Regions from separate parts of the Achromobacter veterisilvae genome, predicted to be linked through region 2. Evidence: riboswitches for the same ligand, from Rfam matches in the RefSeq annotation. Region 2 holds a riboswitch; the other holds the start of a gene.
The links. A riboswitch is a leader RNA that binds a small molecule or an ion and turns the genes downstream of it on or off. The one in region 2 is predicted to bind glycine.
Positions count from the first base shown of each region.

Region 1: linked by a shared signal. The riboswitch ahead of gcvT (glycine cleavage system aminomethyltransferase GcvT) and the one ahead of WHX56_RS24300 (D-amino acid dehydrogenase) in region 2 are both predicted to bind glycine.

Region 1 is NZ_CP148753.1:19,244-26,222, forward strand. It holds gene gcvP (aminomethyl-transferring glycine dehydrogenase) at 1-309, opposite strand, end outside; gene gcvH (glycine cleavage system protein GcvH) at 410-787, opposite strand; gene gcvT (glycine cleavage system aminomethyltransferase GcvT) at 889-1,989, opposite strand; glycine riboswitch at 2,076-2,199, opposite strand; glycine riboswitch at 2,234-2,329, opposite strand; gene WHX56_RS00075 (ZIP family metal transporter) at 2,495-3,388, opposite strand; gene WHX56_RS00080 (superoxide dismutase) at 3,419-4,033, opposite strand; gene WHX56_RS00085 (NAD(P)/FAD-dependent oxidoreductase) at 4,177-5,379, opposite strand; gene WHX56_RS00090 (arginine/lysine/ornithine decarboxylase) at 5,397-6,979, opposite strand, start outside.
Region 2 is NZ_CP148753.1:5,235,669-5,242,647, forward strand. It holds gene WHX56_RS24280 (methionine ABC transporter ATP-binding protein) at 1-401, opposite strand, end outside; gene WHX56_RS24285 (MetQ/NlpA family ABC transporter substrate-binding protein) at 408-1,223, opposite strand; gene WHX56_RS24290 (CopD family protein) at 1,379-1,804, opposite strand; gene WHX56_RS24295 (DUF2242 domain-containing protein) at 1,865-2,662, opposite strand; glycine riboswitch at 3,059-3,150, shown strand; glycine riboswitch at 3,152-3,244, shown strand; gene WHX56_RS24300 (D-amino acid dehydrogenase) at 3,290-4,522, shown strand; gene WHX56_RS24305 (amidohydrolase family protein) at 4,535-5,848, opposite strand; gene WHX56_RS24310 (alpha/beta fold hydrolase) at 5,914-6,696, opposite strand; gene WHX56_RS24315 (fumarylacetoacetate hydrolase family protein) at 6,693-6,979, opposite strand, start outside.

The DNA.
Region 1 (6,979 bases), 1.3 Mb from region 2:
GGGATTCTCGAGGATGTTGCGCAACACCACGTTGGGCGTGTGCGTGCCGTAGTACCCCTGGCCGATGTAGCTGCGGTAGACCTGGTTGCGGCCCGCGATCTGCTTCAGTTCGTCCAGCACGTCGGTTTCGCTGCGCGATTGCGGCAGCGCCAGCGGGGCCTGGCTGCGGATCTTGGGCGGCACGACTTCCTCGATCAGGGCGTCCAGGCTGGCGCTGCCGATGACGGCGAGCATGGCGGCCTGGGCGGCGTCGGAGGGGCCGATGTGGCGGGGGATGAAGTCGGTATGGGTGTCTAGGGCGCGCGACATGGGGAGATCTCGGGGTGGCGGTGCCGTCGGAGGACGGTCGGTATTGCATCTGGCGGGGCGGGCGCCGGGCCGCTATGGCCGCGCGCCCTCCCCGACCGGCTTAGCCGTTGGCGACGGCTTCGTAGCCGGCGGCGTCCAGCAGCTTGTCGGCGTCGGCCGCGTTGACCGGCTTGATCTTGAAGATCCAGGCGGTGAAGGCCGATTCGTTGATCAGGTTGGGATTGTTTTCCAGCTCTTCGTTGAAAGCGACGATCTCGCCGGCGACCGGCGCGTAGATGTCGGAGGCAGCCTTGACCGACTCGACCACGCCGGCGGTCTCGCCGGCGTTCAGCTTGGCGCCGACCTTCACGTCGCCGACGAAAACCAGGTCGCCCAACTGGTCCTGGGCGGTATCGGTGATGCCGACGACGAACACGTCGCCTTCGGCTTTGACCCATTCATGGGACTCGGTGTACTTGCGATCGGTGGGCAGACTCATGGGAACTCCTGAGGGAATGCGGGTAGATGAATGGTGTTGCGCGCCTCGCGCGGGCGGCCCTGCCGCCCCATAGGGGCCGGCGCCCGCGCGAAGCTTCGAGTTTACGAGTGTTCGACTTCTTTGCCGTTGCGGACGAACGGCAATTTGCATACCAGGGCGGGCACCCATTTGCCGCGGATATCGACCTCGGCCGTGTCGCCCGGACGCACGCCTTGCGGCAGGCGGGCAAAGCCGATGGACACGCCGAGCGTGGGCGACATGGTGCCGCTGGTGAGTTCACCCATGCCTTCCTTGGTGCGCACGGCCATGTGCGCGCGCATGACGCCGCGCTCCTGCAGCTTCAGGCCGAGGAAGGCGGCCGGCGTGGCGAACTGCTCCAGCGCTTCGCGGCCGATGAAGCGGCGCTCGGCGTCCTTCAGGGATACGGTCCAGGTCAGGCCGGCCTGGCCGGGCTGGACCAGTTCGTCCATGTCCTGGCCGTAGAGGTTCATGCCGGCTTCCAGGCGCAGCGTGTCGCGCGCGCCCAGACCGCAGGGACGCACGCCCTGGGCGGCCAGGTCGCGCCACAGTTGCACGGCCTCGGTGGCGGGCAGCACGATTTCGAAGCCGTCCTCGCCGGTGTAGCCGGTGCGGGCCACCAGGGTATCGTCGCCGACGACGGCGGCCACGAAGGGGGTCAACGATTCAGTGGCGGCCTGCCATGCCGGGCGCGCGGCCCAGACCTTGGCGCGGGCATTGGGGCCCTGCACGGCCACCATGGACAGGTCGCGGCGGGGCGCGATGACGACGTCGAAACCGCCGGCCTGCTTCACGCGCAGCATCCAGGCGATGTCCTTGTCGGCGGTGCCGGCATTGACGACCACGCGCCATTCGTCGGCGGCGAAGAAGTAGATGATCAGGTCGTCGATCACGCCGCCCTGCGGATTCAGCATGCAGCTATAGAGCGCCTTGCCGGGCACGGTCAGCTTGGCCACGTCGTTGGCGACCAGGCGCTGCAGGAACGCGAACGCGTCCGGGCCCGTCACGTCGACGTTCAGCATGTGCGACACGTCGAACATGCCCGCGTCCTGGCGCACGGCGTGGTGCTCCTCCAGTTGCGAGCCGTAGGCCAGGGGCATGTCCCAGCCGCCGAAGTCGACCATACGGGCGCCAGAGGCGATGTGTTCTTCGGCCAGCGGGGTGCGTTTGAGGGGTGCGGACATGCGCGGGAACTCCGGGACGGCATTGTTGCCAGGGTTACGGAATGCCGGTGGTACCAGGCGGGCTGCGCCTGCACAACGGCTGAATCTTCCGCCCCTCTGTCCTTTTGCCTGAGAGTTGCCCCGCTAAGCGGGTTTGCACCTTCGGCGCCTGGGCTGCTCGCTATGTCCCTTGTTCCAGGGGCGGCGCCAGGTCTCTCCAGAGTACTGTTTTGCCGCGTCCGCGCGGTGAAAAACCGGGACAGGGCAAGCATGGGCGGTATGGGTTACCTGAGCGATTCCGGGCGAATTGCGCCTTCGGCGGCGGCCGGGCATACAGGCCGCTCTCTCCCGCAACATGCGTGACAGCGCCGAAAGCATACATCGAAAAGAGGCCCCGGAAAAGGACCGGTGTCCGACACAAAAGGACCGGTGTCTGACACCCATGGCGGACGGCCTTCAGCCTGGACCGGCATTTCAGGGGTGTCAGACACCCCTTACGCGCCCCCTTACGCGCCGGCGGCCCGCCCTACCCCAGCGCGGTGTCCAGCAGCATCATCAGCACGAAGCCCAGCATCAGCCCGCAAGTGGCGTAGACCTCGTGCCCCTTGCGGTGCGACTCCGGGATGATCTCGTGGCTGATCACGAACAGCATCGCCCCCGCGGCGAAACCCAGCCCCCACGGCAGCAGCGGTTCCGACCAGCCGACCACGGCCGCGCCCAGCACGGCGCCCAGCGGCTCGACCAGCCCGGACAGCATCCCCAGCGCCACCGCGAACGCGCGCTGGTAGCCCGCGGCCAGCAGCGCCACCGCCACGACCAGCCCCTCGGGGATGTCCTGGATCGCGATGCCAGTGGCCAGCGCGGTGCCGCGCACGGGATCGTTGCCCGCGTAGCCCACGCCGATGGCCAGGCCTTCCGGCAGGTTGTGCAGGGTGATGGCGAACACGAACAGCCAGGTGCGGCGCAGGCGGTGCGCCTCGATCCCTTCCCGGCCCTTGATGAAATGCTCATGCGGCAGCGTGCGGTCCATGATCAGCAGGACGGCCGCCCCCAGCAGCACGGCGGCGCCCACCGTCAGGCCCGCCCCCCACGGCCCGTAGCCCAGCTCGCGGCCCGCGGCGATGCCCGGGGCCACCAGCGAAAAGGCGCTGGCCGCCAGCATGACGCCGGCGCCGAAGCCGAACATGCTGTCCTGCATTTTCTGGGGAATGGTGCGCGCGAAAAGGATGGGCACCGTCCCCAGCGCGGTCGCGCCCGCGGCGACCAGCCCGCCCAGCAGGGCGTCCGCGACGTGCGGCGCGCGCACGTCCAGGTACGCCCATAGCTGGTGCAGCCCCAGGCAGGACACCAGCACGGCCAGCGTCCAGACGCTGATGCTGGTGGCCGCCGGCCGCACGCGATGACGGCTGAAGGTATTCATATACCGCTGCCCTCCTTGCCAGGGACGCGCTCAGCGCTTCGCCGCGGCGTAGCGGCGCGCCACTTCCGGCCAATTCACGACATTGTAGAAGGCGGCGATGTATTCCGGTCGGCGATTCTGGTACTTCAGGTAATAGGCATGTTCCCAGACGTCCAACCCCAGGATCGGCGTATTGCCCAGCATCAGCGGGCTGTCCTGGTTGGCGCTGCTTTCCACCGTCAGCTTGCCGGCCGGCGTCACCGAGAGCCAGGCCCAGCCGCTGCCGAAACGGGTCAGCGCGGCCTTGGTGAAGGCGTCCTTGAAGGCGGCCAGGCCGCCCAGGTCGGACTCGATGGCCGCCGCCAGGGCGCCGTCGGGTTCGCCGCCGCCCTCGGGGGACATGACCGACCAGAACAGGCTGTGGTTGGCGTGGCCGCCGCCGTGGTTGCGCACGGCGCCGCGCACGGCCTCGGGCAACTGGTCCAGGCGGGACACCAGGGCCTCGACGGGCTCGTCGGTGGCGATGCCCGCCCCCTCCAGCGCCGCGTTCAGGCTGTTGACGTAGGTCTGGTGGTGCTTGCTGTAGTGGATCTCCATCGTCATCGCGTCGATGTGAGGCTCCAGGGCGTCGTAGGCGTACGGCAGGGTCGGAAGGGTATAGGCCATGCATGTCTCCGTCGGATCCGCCCTCGGATGAGGGCCGGCATCAATATCGAAAACATAAATGATATTTATTTTTATTTAATACCACAATGGCAATGCTGCAATTCCTTTCACACGGGGCGCCCGCCGCTATCGGCCCCGCCGGCCTACAGCGCCTTGCCGCAAGCCACGCCCGAGGCCCAGGCCCACTGGAAGTTGTAGCCGCCCAGCCATCCGGTGACGTCCACGGCCTCGCCGATGAAGTAAAGGCCCGGAGCGGTCTTCGCCTGCATGGATTTCTGGTCCAGGCCGCGCGTGTCCACGCCGCCGCGCATCACTTCGGCCTTTTTGTAGCCGGCCGTGCCGCTGGGCACCAGCGTCCACTGGTGGATGTCCTGCGCCAGTCCGCGCAGGGTCTTGTCCGGCGCGTCGGCCAGGCGCAATGCCGCCAGCCCGGGCTTGCCCTTCTGCTCCGCCAGGTGCAGCCAGCGGTCGGCCAGCCGCTTGGGCCAGAGGCCGCTCAGCACCGTGTGCAGTTGCTGCCGGTTGCCGGACTTCGACGCCAGCAGTTCCTCGGCCAGGTCGCGGCCCGGCGCCAGGTCCACCACGATGGGTTCGCCCGGCTTCCAGAAGCTGGATATTTGCAAGATGGCCGGCCCCGACAGGCCGCGATGCGTGAACAGCAGGTCTTCGAGGAATTCGCCGCGGGCCTTGCCCTGCCCCGTGTGCAGGCCGACCTCCAGCGCCACGCCGGACAGTTCCGACAAGGCCTGCCACTGCGCGGGGTCGAAGGTCAGGGGCACCAGCGCGGGCCGGGGCTCCACGATCTTCAGGCCGAACTGCCGCGCGATCTTCAGGCCGAAATCGGTGGCGCCCAGTTGCGGGATCGCCATGCCGCCGGTGGCCACCACCAGTTTGGCCGCGCGGATCGGGCCCTGGCCGGTGCGCAGTTCGAAGCCGGCCTCGCCGTGGGCCACCTCGGCCACCTGGCAACCCATGCGCCACTGCACGCCGCCCGCGTCGCATTCCGTGCGCAGCATGTCGATGATGGCCTCGCTGGAATCGTCGCAGAACAACTGGCCCCGGTGCTTCTCGTGCCAGCCGATGCGGTGGCGCCTCACCAGCGCCAGGAAATCCTGCGGCGTGTAGCCCGACAGCGCCGATCGGCAGAAATGCGGATTGTCGGAGAGGAAGTTGGCGGGCCCGGCCCCGATGTTGGTGAAGTTGCAGCGGCCTCCGCCGGAAATGCGGATCTTCTCCGCCAGGCGGGTGGCGTGGTCGACCAGCGCCACGCGCAGGCCGCGCTGGCCGGCAACCGCGGCGCACATCATGCCAGCGGCGCCGGCGCCGAGGACGGCAACATCGAACATCGGGACTCCGGAGCGCGTCAGTCTTCGATCAGGCAGTCGACGTAGTAGCGCTTTTCGCCGTCCGGCCCCACTTCGTCGGCCAGGCCGTGGATGTAGGTCTCGAAGCCCGGGAAGCGCTCGTTGAACTCGCGCGCGAACTGCAGGTACTGGACGATGGTGCGGTTGAAGCGCTCGCCCGGAATCAGCAGCGGGATGCCCGGCGGGTACGGGGTCAGCAGCACGCCGGTGACGCGGCCTTCCAGCTTGTCGATGTCGACGCGCTCGACCTCGCGGTGCGCCATGCGGGCGAACGCGTCCGACGGCTTCAGGGCCGGGACCATGTCGCTCAGGTACATCTCGGTGGTCAGGCGGGCCACGTCGCGCTCGCGGTAGGCTTCGTGGATCTGCTGGCACAGGTCGCGCAGGCCCATGCGCTCGTAGCGGCGATGGTCGCGGCAGAATTCCGGCAGGATGCGCCACAGCGGCTGGTTGCGGTCGTAGTCGTCCTTGAATTGCTGCAAGGCGGTCAGGAGCGTGTTCCAGCGGCCCTTGGTGATGCCGATGGTGAACAGGATGAAGAAGGAATACAGGCCCGTCTTCTCGACCACCACGCCGTGCTCGGTCAGGTACTTGGAGACCAGCGCGGCGGGAATGCCGGTTTCGCCGAAGCTGCCCGACATGTCCAGCCCCGGGGTGATGACCGTGGCCTTGATCGGGTCCAGCATGTTGAAGCCTTCGGCCATTTCGCCGAAGCCGTGCCAGTGGTCGTTGGATTCCAGGATCCATTCATCGCGGTTGCCGATGCCTTCGGACACCAGGCGGTTCGGGCCCCAGACCTTGAACCACCAGTCGTTCTTGCCGAATTCCGACTCCACCTTGCGCATGGCGCGGCGGAAGTCCAGGGCTTCGCGGATGCTTTCCTCGACCAGCGCGGTGCCGCCCGGCGGCTCCATCATGGCGGCGGCCACGTCGCAGGACGCGATGATCGCGTACTGGGGCGAGGTGGACGTGTGCATCAGGTAGGCTTCGTTGAAGACGTTGCGGTCCAGCTTGCGGGTCTCGGATTCCTGCACGATGATCTGCGAGGCCTGCGAGATGCCGGCCAGCAGCTTGTGCGTGGAGTGCGTGGCGAACACCATGGCGTCCTGGCTGCGCGGGCGGTCCTGGCCGATGGCGTGCATGTCCTGGTAGAACTCGTGGAACGACGCGTGCGGCAGCCAGGCTTCGTCGAAGTGCAGCGTATCGACGTAGCTGCCGAGCTGCTTCTTGATCATTTCGACGTTGTAGATGACGCCGTCGTACGTGCTCTGCGTCAGCGTCAGGATGCGCGGGTTCTTGTTCACCGCTTCGCGCGCGAAGGGGTTGGCCTCGATCTTCTTGCGGATGTTGTCCGGGTGGAATTCTTCCAGCGGGATCGGGCCGATGATGCCCAGGTGGTTGCGCGTGGGGCGCAGGAATACCGGGATCGCGCCCGTCATCGTGATGGCGTGCAGGATGGACTTGTGGCAGTTGCGGTCCACCACGACCACGTCGCCGGCCGCGACGTTGGCGTGCCACACCACCTTGTTCGAGGTGGAGGTGCCGTTCGTCACGAAGAAGCAGTGGTCGGCGTGGAAGATGC
Region 2 (6,979 bases):
TTCACGCCCGCCACCCGCAGGGGCAAGGCGACGTTCTCGGCCACCGTCTTGGCCGACAGCAGGTTGAAATGCTGGAAGATCATGCCGATGCGGCGGCGCAGCCCCACCAGCGCGTTCTCGTCCAGCCCGCCCACGTCCACGCCGTCGACCCGCACGCGGCCGGCGGTGGGCCGTTCCAGCATATTGATGGAGCGCAGCAGCGTGGACTTGCCCGCGCCGCTGCGCCCGATGATGCCGAACACCTCGCCGCGGGCGATGGAGAACGACACGTCGGACAGCGCCGCGACCGGCCCCTGCGCGCCTTCGTAGCGCTTTTGCAGTCCTTCGAACACGACGTGCGCGTCGACGGTCTGGGGCGGCGGCGCGGCGGCCTGCTCCCCGATGGAGAATTCGTGTTGCATCATTGCTCAGAAAACCGGGATCACCGAACCTTCGTACTTGCTCAGGATGAACTGGCGCACTTCCTCCGAGTGATACGCCTTGATCAGCTCGGGCACCCACGGCGCGTTCTTGTCCTTCTCGCGGACCACGATGATGTTCACGTAGGGATTGTTTTCTTTCTTCTCGACCGCGATGCCGTCGCGCGTGGCGATCAGCCCGGCCTGGTAGGCGAAGCTGTTGACGATGGCGGCGGTGTCCACGTCGGGCAGCGAGCGCGCCAGCACGACGGACGCGCTTTCGACGAACTCGAGCTTCTTGGGATTGGACGTCACGTCCGCCAGCGTGGCCGTGCCCGTGGCCGGATCGAAGCCGTCCCTCAGGGTGATCAGGCCCTGGTCGCGCAGGATGACCAGCGCGCGCGTCTGGTTGCTGGGATCGTTGGGAATGCCGACGCGGGCGCCGTCCGGCAGGTCCTTCAGCGACTTGTACTTGCGCGAATAGAACGCGATCGGCGAGATCAGCGTATTGGCCACCGCCACCAGCTTGTAGCCGCGCTGCTTGATCTGGTCGTTCAGGAAGGGAATGTGCTGGAAGGCATTGGCCTCCAGGTCGCCGTTGTTCAGCGCCTCGTTGGGGCTGGCGGTGCCGGTGATGACCACGGGCTCCACGGCCAGGCCGTTCTTCTTGGCGACCTGGGCCACCACTTCCCAGATCTGCTCATCGACGCCGCCGCGCACGCCGACCTTCAAAGGCTTGGGGTCGGCCGAAAAGGCGGGCCCATGGAACATCGCCGCCGAGGCCAGCACCACGCCAAGCAGCTTCTTGAAAAAACGGGGAGTCATATTGAAATCGCCTCTCAGGCTAAGCGGTTATGAGAGAAACGATTCTAGGGATGGGGGTCCGCCCGGCGAACGAATACTTCGTTGAGTCCTTATTACAGGGTTGTTTGGTTATGGCCGCGCGGCATATGCCGGCGGCGGAAGCCCGGCGCGCGGCCTCAGAAGGGCTTGACGACGACCAGCGTCACGATCGCGGCGGACGCGACGACGGTGACGGGCGCATACAGGTCGACCAGCGGCGGACGCCGGGCGCTGCCGTCCGCCATGCGGCGCAGGGCCGCGGTCTGGATGCCCAGCAGCGCCGACAGCCCCAGCGCGAAGCCGATCTTGATCCAGATCCAGCTCATGGCGAACCAGCCGAAGGTCACGGCCAGGTGCAGGCCGATCAGCCAGGTCAGCACCATGGCCGGCGTGGTCACGAACAGCGTCCATCGTCGCAGGGCGCCCAGCATCCTGCGTTCTTTCGGGGCTTCGTCGCCCTCCTGCGGCTGCGAGGACAGCAGGAACAGCGACACGAACAGCGAGCCGCCCAGCCAGGCGGCCACCGCCGCGACGTGGAGCATTTTCAGGAGTTGATAAGTCATGGCCCGGATTATCGCCGCTCGCGGGCGCCGGCAGGAACCGCCGCGCCGCATCCGTTTGCGCTACGGCAAACCGGCACCCTGCCCGGCCGCGTCCGGGCCCGCCGGCGCGGGGGTGGCGGGAGCGGAAGCGCCCGTCGCGGGGGTGGCCGGCGCCGGGCTTTCCGCGGGCGCGGCCTTGCCGCCGCTGCCGGGCGCGTCGGCGGCCGCCGCCGGGTTCAAGGTATCGGCCGGCGCGTTCGGAGACACGGCGGGCTCGGCGGGCGCGGGCTTGGGCGGCGCCTTGGCGCGGGCCGGGTTCGCGGGCGCCGCCTGCGGCGCGGAGGCGGCCTGGGCGTCCGGCAGGAAGCGCTGCAACAGTTGGAAGAACCCGTCGTAGAACTGCGGGCGCGCCACCGTCTGGCTGGCCGTCTTCACCAGCGAGTCGTCGCTGGCGCCGAACGGCATGGACACCTGGCCCAGCACGCTCACGCCCACGCTGGCCGAGTTGGCGGTGCGCTTGATCGAGTAGCGGTCCTGCACCGCGTTGGCGAACACCGTCGCGCGCTCGTTCGAGTTGCCGTCGGAGGCGCACTCGATATTGAAGCTGATCTGCGTGTGCTGGCCGTCTTCGCCCTGGAAGTTCTTATGTCCCGTCACCCGGGCGCCCTCGAACTTGTCGATGTTGTAGCCCTGGCTCAGCAGGGCGCGGCGGCCGGCGTCGCAGGCGGCGGCGCTGCCGGCGGGAACCGTCCGCGAATAGGTGTCGCTCTGGGCGAAGTTTTCTTTTTCGAATTCGGGTTTGGGGGATGAGCACCCTGCCAGGACGCCCGCCAGGACAGCCAGCAGCGCAACAGATGGACGGCGGATAACACGGGGCATGAATAAGGGTCCGGCTTGAAGCAACAAAAACGGGTTATAGCGCATCCTCGCCGGGATTCCTTTACCAGGAATGTGCAGTTCAACAGAGAGGTAACAGGGGAAATGGGGACGTGCTTTCCGCCATCCCCGCCCCGGAAACCGCCAATCAGGGCCTGGGCAGGCGCCTGAGCCAGCTATCCCATGAATCGATTCGCAGGGGGATGGAAAACGTCCGCTCGTAGCCGTGGCGCTTCCTGCTTTCGGCCAGATCGTCTATTCGTCCCGGCTGCCATAGACTTCGCCGAACAGCGCGCGCTTCAGCGCTTCGATGGAGTTGGTTACCGAAGGGTCCGTTGAAACTGGGACTAACCCTGGGTCTCATTCCGTGGAATTTTGGCTATTCTCTCCCAGTCGATCCAAAACCCCGCAGAAGAGACCTGCCCCCGCGGCGGGCGCCGACGGAGCAACCGCCCCGGAAACTCTCAGGCAAACAGGACTGCGCGGTCTAGACAATCTGGAGAGAGGCGCCGCGCGCGCCCACCGAAGGGGAACCCGCCGCCGTCCGCGCGAACGGGTGAAGCTCTCAGGTACAGAGACAGATGGGGTGCTGCGGCCGGGTGGCCGCGGCCACTCGACCCTGGAGCGACCATGCCCCGCATCGCCATCATCGGCGCCGGTATCACCGGCGTCACGTCCGCCTACGCCTTGAACAAACTGGGATACGACGTCACCGTTTACGACCGCCAGCGCTATCCCGCCATGGAAACGTCCTACGCCAACGGCGGCCAGTTGTCGGCCAGCAACGCCGAGGTCTGGAACAGCGTGTCCACCGTCATGAAGGGCCTGCGCTGGCTCGGGCGCCACAATGCGCCGCTGCTGCTCAACCCCAGGTTCAGTTGGCACAAGTATTCCTGGCTGGCCCAGTTCGTCGGGCAGATCCGGCACTACCGCCAGAACACCATCGCCACCACGCGCCTGGCCATCGAAGCGCGCCAGCACTTGTTCGCCATGGCCGAAGAGGAAGGCATAGACTTCGACCTGGAGCGCCGGGGCATCCTGCACATCTACCATGACGCCGCCAGCTTCGAAACCGCGCGCCGCGCCAACGCGCTGCTGCAGGAAGGCGGGCTGGAACGCTATGCCGTGTCGGCCGAGGAAGCGCGCCGCATCGAGCCCGCGCTGCAGACCGACTGCCATGGCGGTTTCTACACCCCGTCGGACGCCACCGGCGACATCCACAAGTTCACCAGCGGCCTGGCCCGCGCCTGCGAACGCCGGGGCGTGCGCTTCGTGCAGGACGCCGAGGTCCGGGACATCGTCCATGAAGGCGGCGCCTATCTGCTGGACATCGCGGGCGAAGACGGCGCGCGGCCCGGCCAGCGCGAATCCGCCGACGCCATCGTCATCTGCGCGGGCGCCGCGAGCCGGCAATTCGCCAAGCGGCTGGGCGACTCGCTCAACATCTATCCGGTCAAGGGCTATTCCATCAGCGTGCACCTGGACGACGCGCAAAGCCGCGCCGCCGCGCCCGGCGTGAGCCTGCTCGACGAAGCCGCCAAGATCGTCACCAGCCGGCTGGGCGACCGTTTCCGCGTCGCCGGCACGGCCGAATTCAACGGCTTCAACATGGACATCCGCGCCGAGCGGGTCCAGCCGCTGATCGACTGGACCCGCCAGCACTTCCCCGGCATCCGCACGTCGCGCGTGGTGCCATGGTGCGGGCTGCGCCCGATGACGCCGAACATGATGCCGAGGGTCGGCCCCGGCAAGCGGCCGGGCGTGTTCTACAACACGGGCCACGGCCACCTGGGATGGACGCTTTCGGCGGCGACGGCGCAATTGCTCGCGGCCAGCGTGAAGGGGGCCATGGCCGGGGCTTGATGGCCGCGGCGTTCAATGCGCCGCGACCGCCTCCCTGCTGCCCTGCCCGGCCGCGCGCGGCGCCGCGTCCGCGCCGCGCGGGCCGGCATCCTTGCAGATCTTCCCGTCCTTCATCACCAGGCTGATCCGTTCCGGATCGACCAGCAAGGACAAGTCATCCAGCGGATTGCCGTCCACCATGACGATGTCCGCCAGGTAGCCGGGGCGCAGCATGCCTATTTCATCCGGCCGCAGCATGATCTGGCCGCCCAGCCGGGTGGCCGCCACCAGCGCTTCGGTGGGCGTCATGCCGATGTAGTCGACGAAGTACTGGAGGTCGGTGGCGTTGGTCCCATGCGGCATCCACGCGAAGCCATAGTCTCCGCCGGGCAGGATGCGGATGCCGCGCTTGTGCATTTTGCGCAGCGATTCCGAGGCGATCTCCAGTTCGCGCTTGTAGCCCATCTTTTCGGCGATGGCGGGCGTGATGCCGTAATCGGAGGCATTGAAGGCCGTCCTGACCAGCCAGCCGATACCCGGCGCGACGAAGTGCCTGTCCTTGTTGGCCTCCAGCATATCGAGCGCCTCTTCGTCGGCGAAGCTGGCGTGATAGATGATCTCGATGCCGTGGCGCACGCACTGTTTGACCGATTCGCTGGAACGCGCGTGCGCCGCGACGCGCTTTCCATAGCGCCTGGCCTCGCTGGCCAGCATGGCGATCTCGTCCTCGGCGAACGGCGACATCTCGGCCGGCAACCCGGCGATGTACTCGCCCGACAGGTTGATTTTCAGATGATCGACCCCGTACTTGATGAACGTCCGCGCCGACCGCCGGATCTCTTCGGGGCCGCTGCACACACTGCCGAAGCTGAGCGCCTCGAACGGCATGTGCGGCAGCGTATTGTCGCCCAGCGCGCCGATTGTCGTGATCTCCTGGCTGCCCGCCAGATAGCGCGGCCCCGGGCACTCCCCCGCGTCGATCGCGTTGCGCAGCACCACGTCCAGGCGCGGTTTGGCCGCCGCGGCGCCGATGGCCGAGGTCCAGCCCATTTCCAGATACCGCTTCGCCACGCGCACACACCACAGTATGTGTTCTTCCGGCGGCATGAATTGGATCGCGGAAAGCGAGGGCTGGTCATTCCACGAAAAATGCGTGTGCGCCTCGGTCATCCCGGGCATCAGGAAACGGCCCTGGCCGTCGATGACGCGCGCGCCTTCCCTTTCCACTTGGCGCGGCGAACGCGCGACCTCGGCGATGCGCGCATCTTCGATCAACACCTCGCCTTTGAAGGGCGCCTCGCCGCCGCCATCGAAGACGGCGACGTTGGTGATGGCAATTCTGGACATGACAAGTCTCCTCCGGCCCGCGGCGCGGGCCGATTTCTTATGTTGAAACGCCGGGAAAACGGCAGTTAGCGCAGCGCCGCGTAGAACTCCCGCAAGGCCTCGACGCAGGCGTGGGGTTTTTCGTAGGTCGTCCAGTGGCCGCAATCTCCGAGGACGATCTGGCGGCTGCCGGCGATGCGGGCCGCCAGTGCCTCGACGTTGGCCGCGGGCGCCACGCCGTCCTGGTCGCCGGTCACCAGCAGCGCCGGCACGGCGAGTCCCTCCACGGCGGCGGGTTGCGCGGCGGCCAGCGCCTCGCAGCTCTGCGCATAGCCTTCGGGCGGCTGCCGCATCACGCTCTCGCGCACCAGCGCCAGCACCGCGGGCTGGTCCCGCTTGGTCTGGGCGCTGGTTGCCCCCTTGACGATGGCATCCGCGATTTCCTGCATCGCCGCGTCGCCGCCGCGGGCCAGCTCCGCCCGCCGCCGGATGCCGGCCCGGCCGGCGTCCGGCGGCGCCGCGAGCGGACCGAACAGCGCGAGCGACCTGACCCGGGCGGGATGCGCGACGGCGAAATGCTGGGCCACGATGGTGCCCAGCGAATGCGCGGCGACGTGCAGCGCGTCGACCTCCAGTTCATCGAGCATCCCGGCCAGCGCGCCGACGTACGCATCGATGGACAGCGCCTGCGGCGCCAGCGCCGACCGCGCGCTGCCCGGCAGGTCCGGGCGAATGACGCGGAAGCCCTCGAAGGCATCCATCACGGGCGTCCAGGTATTGGACGAACCGCCCAGGCCGTGTATGCACAGCAGCGCCGGCCCCTGGCCGTCGATCTCCACGGCCAGGCCGTTGACGTAGTGCGTGCTCATGTCCGTTCCTCGACAAAAGTGTTCTCGATCGTGCCCAGGCCGTCGATCTCCACGCGCACCACGTCGCCCGCGGCGAGATAGCGGGGAGGCTGCATGCCCATGCCGACGCCGGCAGGCGTGCCCGTCGCGATCACGTCGCCCGGATAGAGCGTGATGCCGCGCGAAATCGTTTCGATCAAGGACGGAATATCGAAGATCATGTTTTCCGTCGGCCCGTCCTGGCGCAGCTCGCCATTGACCCAGCAGCGCACGCGCGTGCGGGTCCCGTCGAATTCGTCCGCCG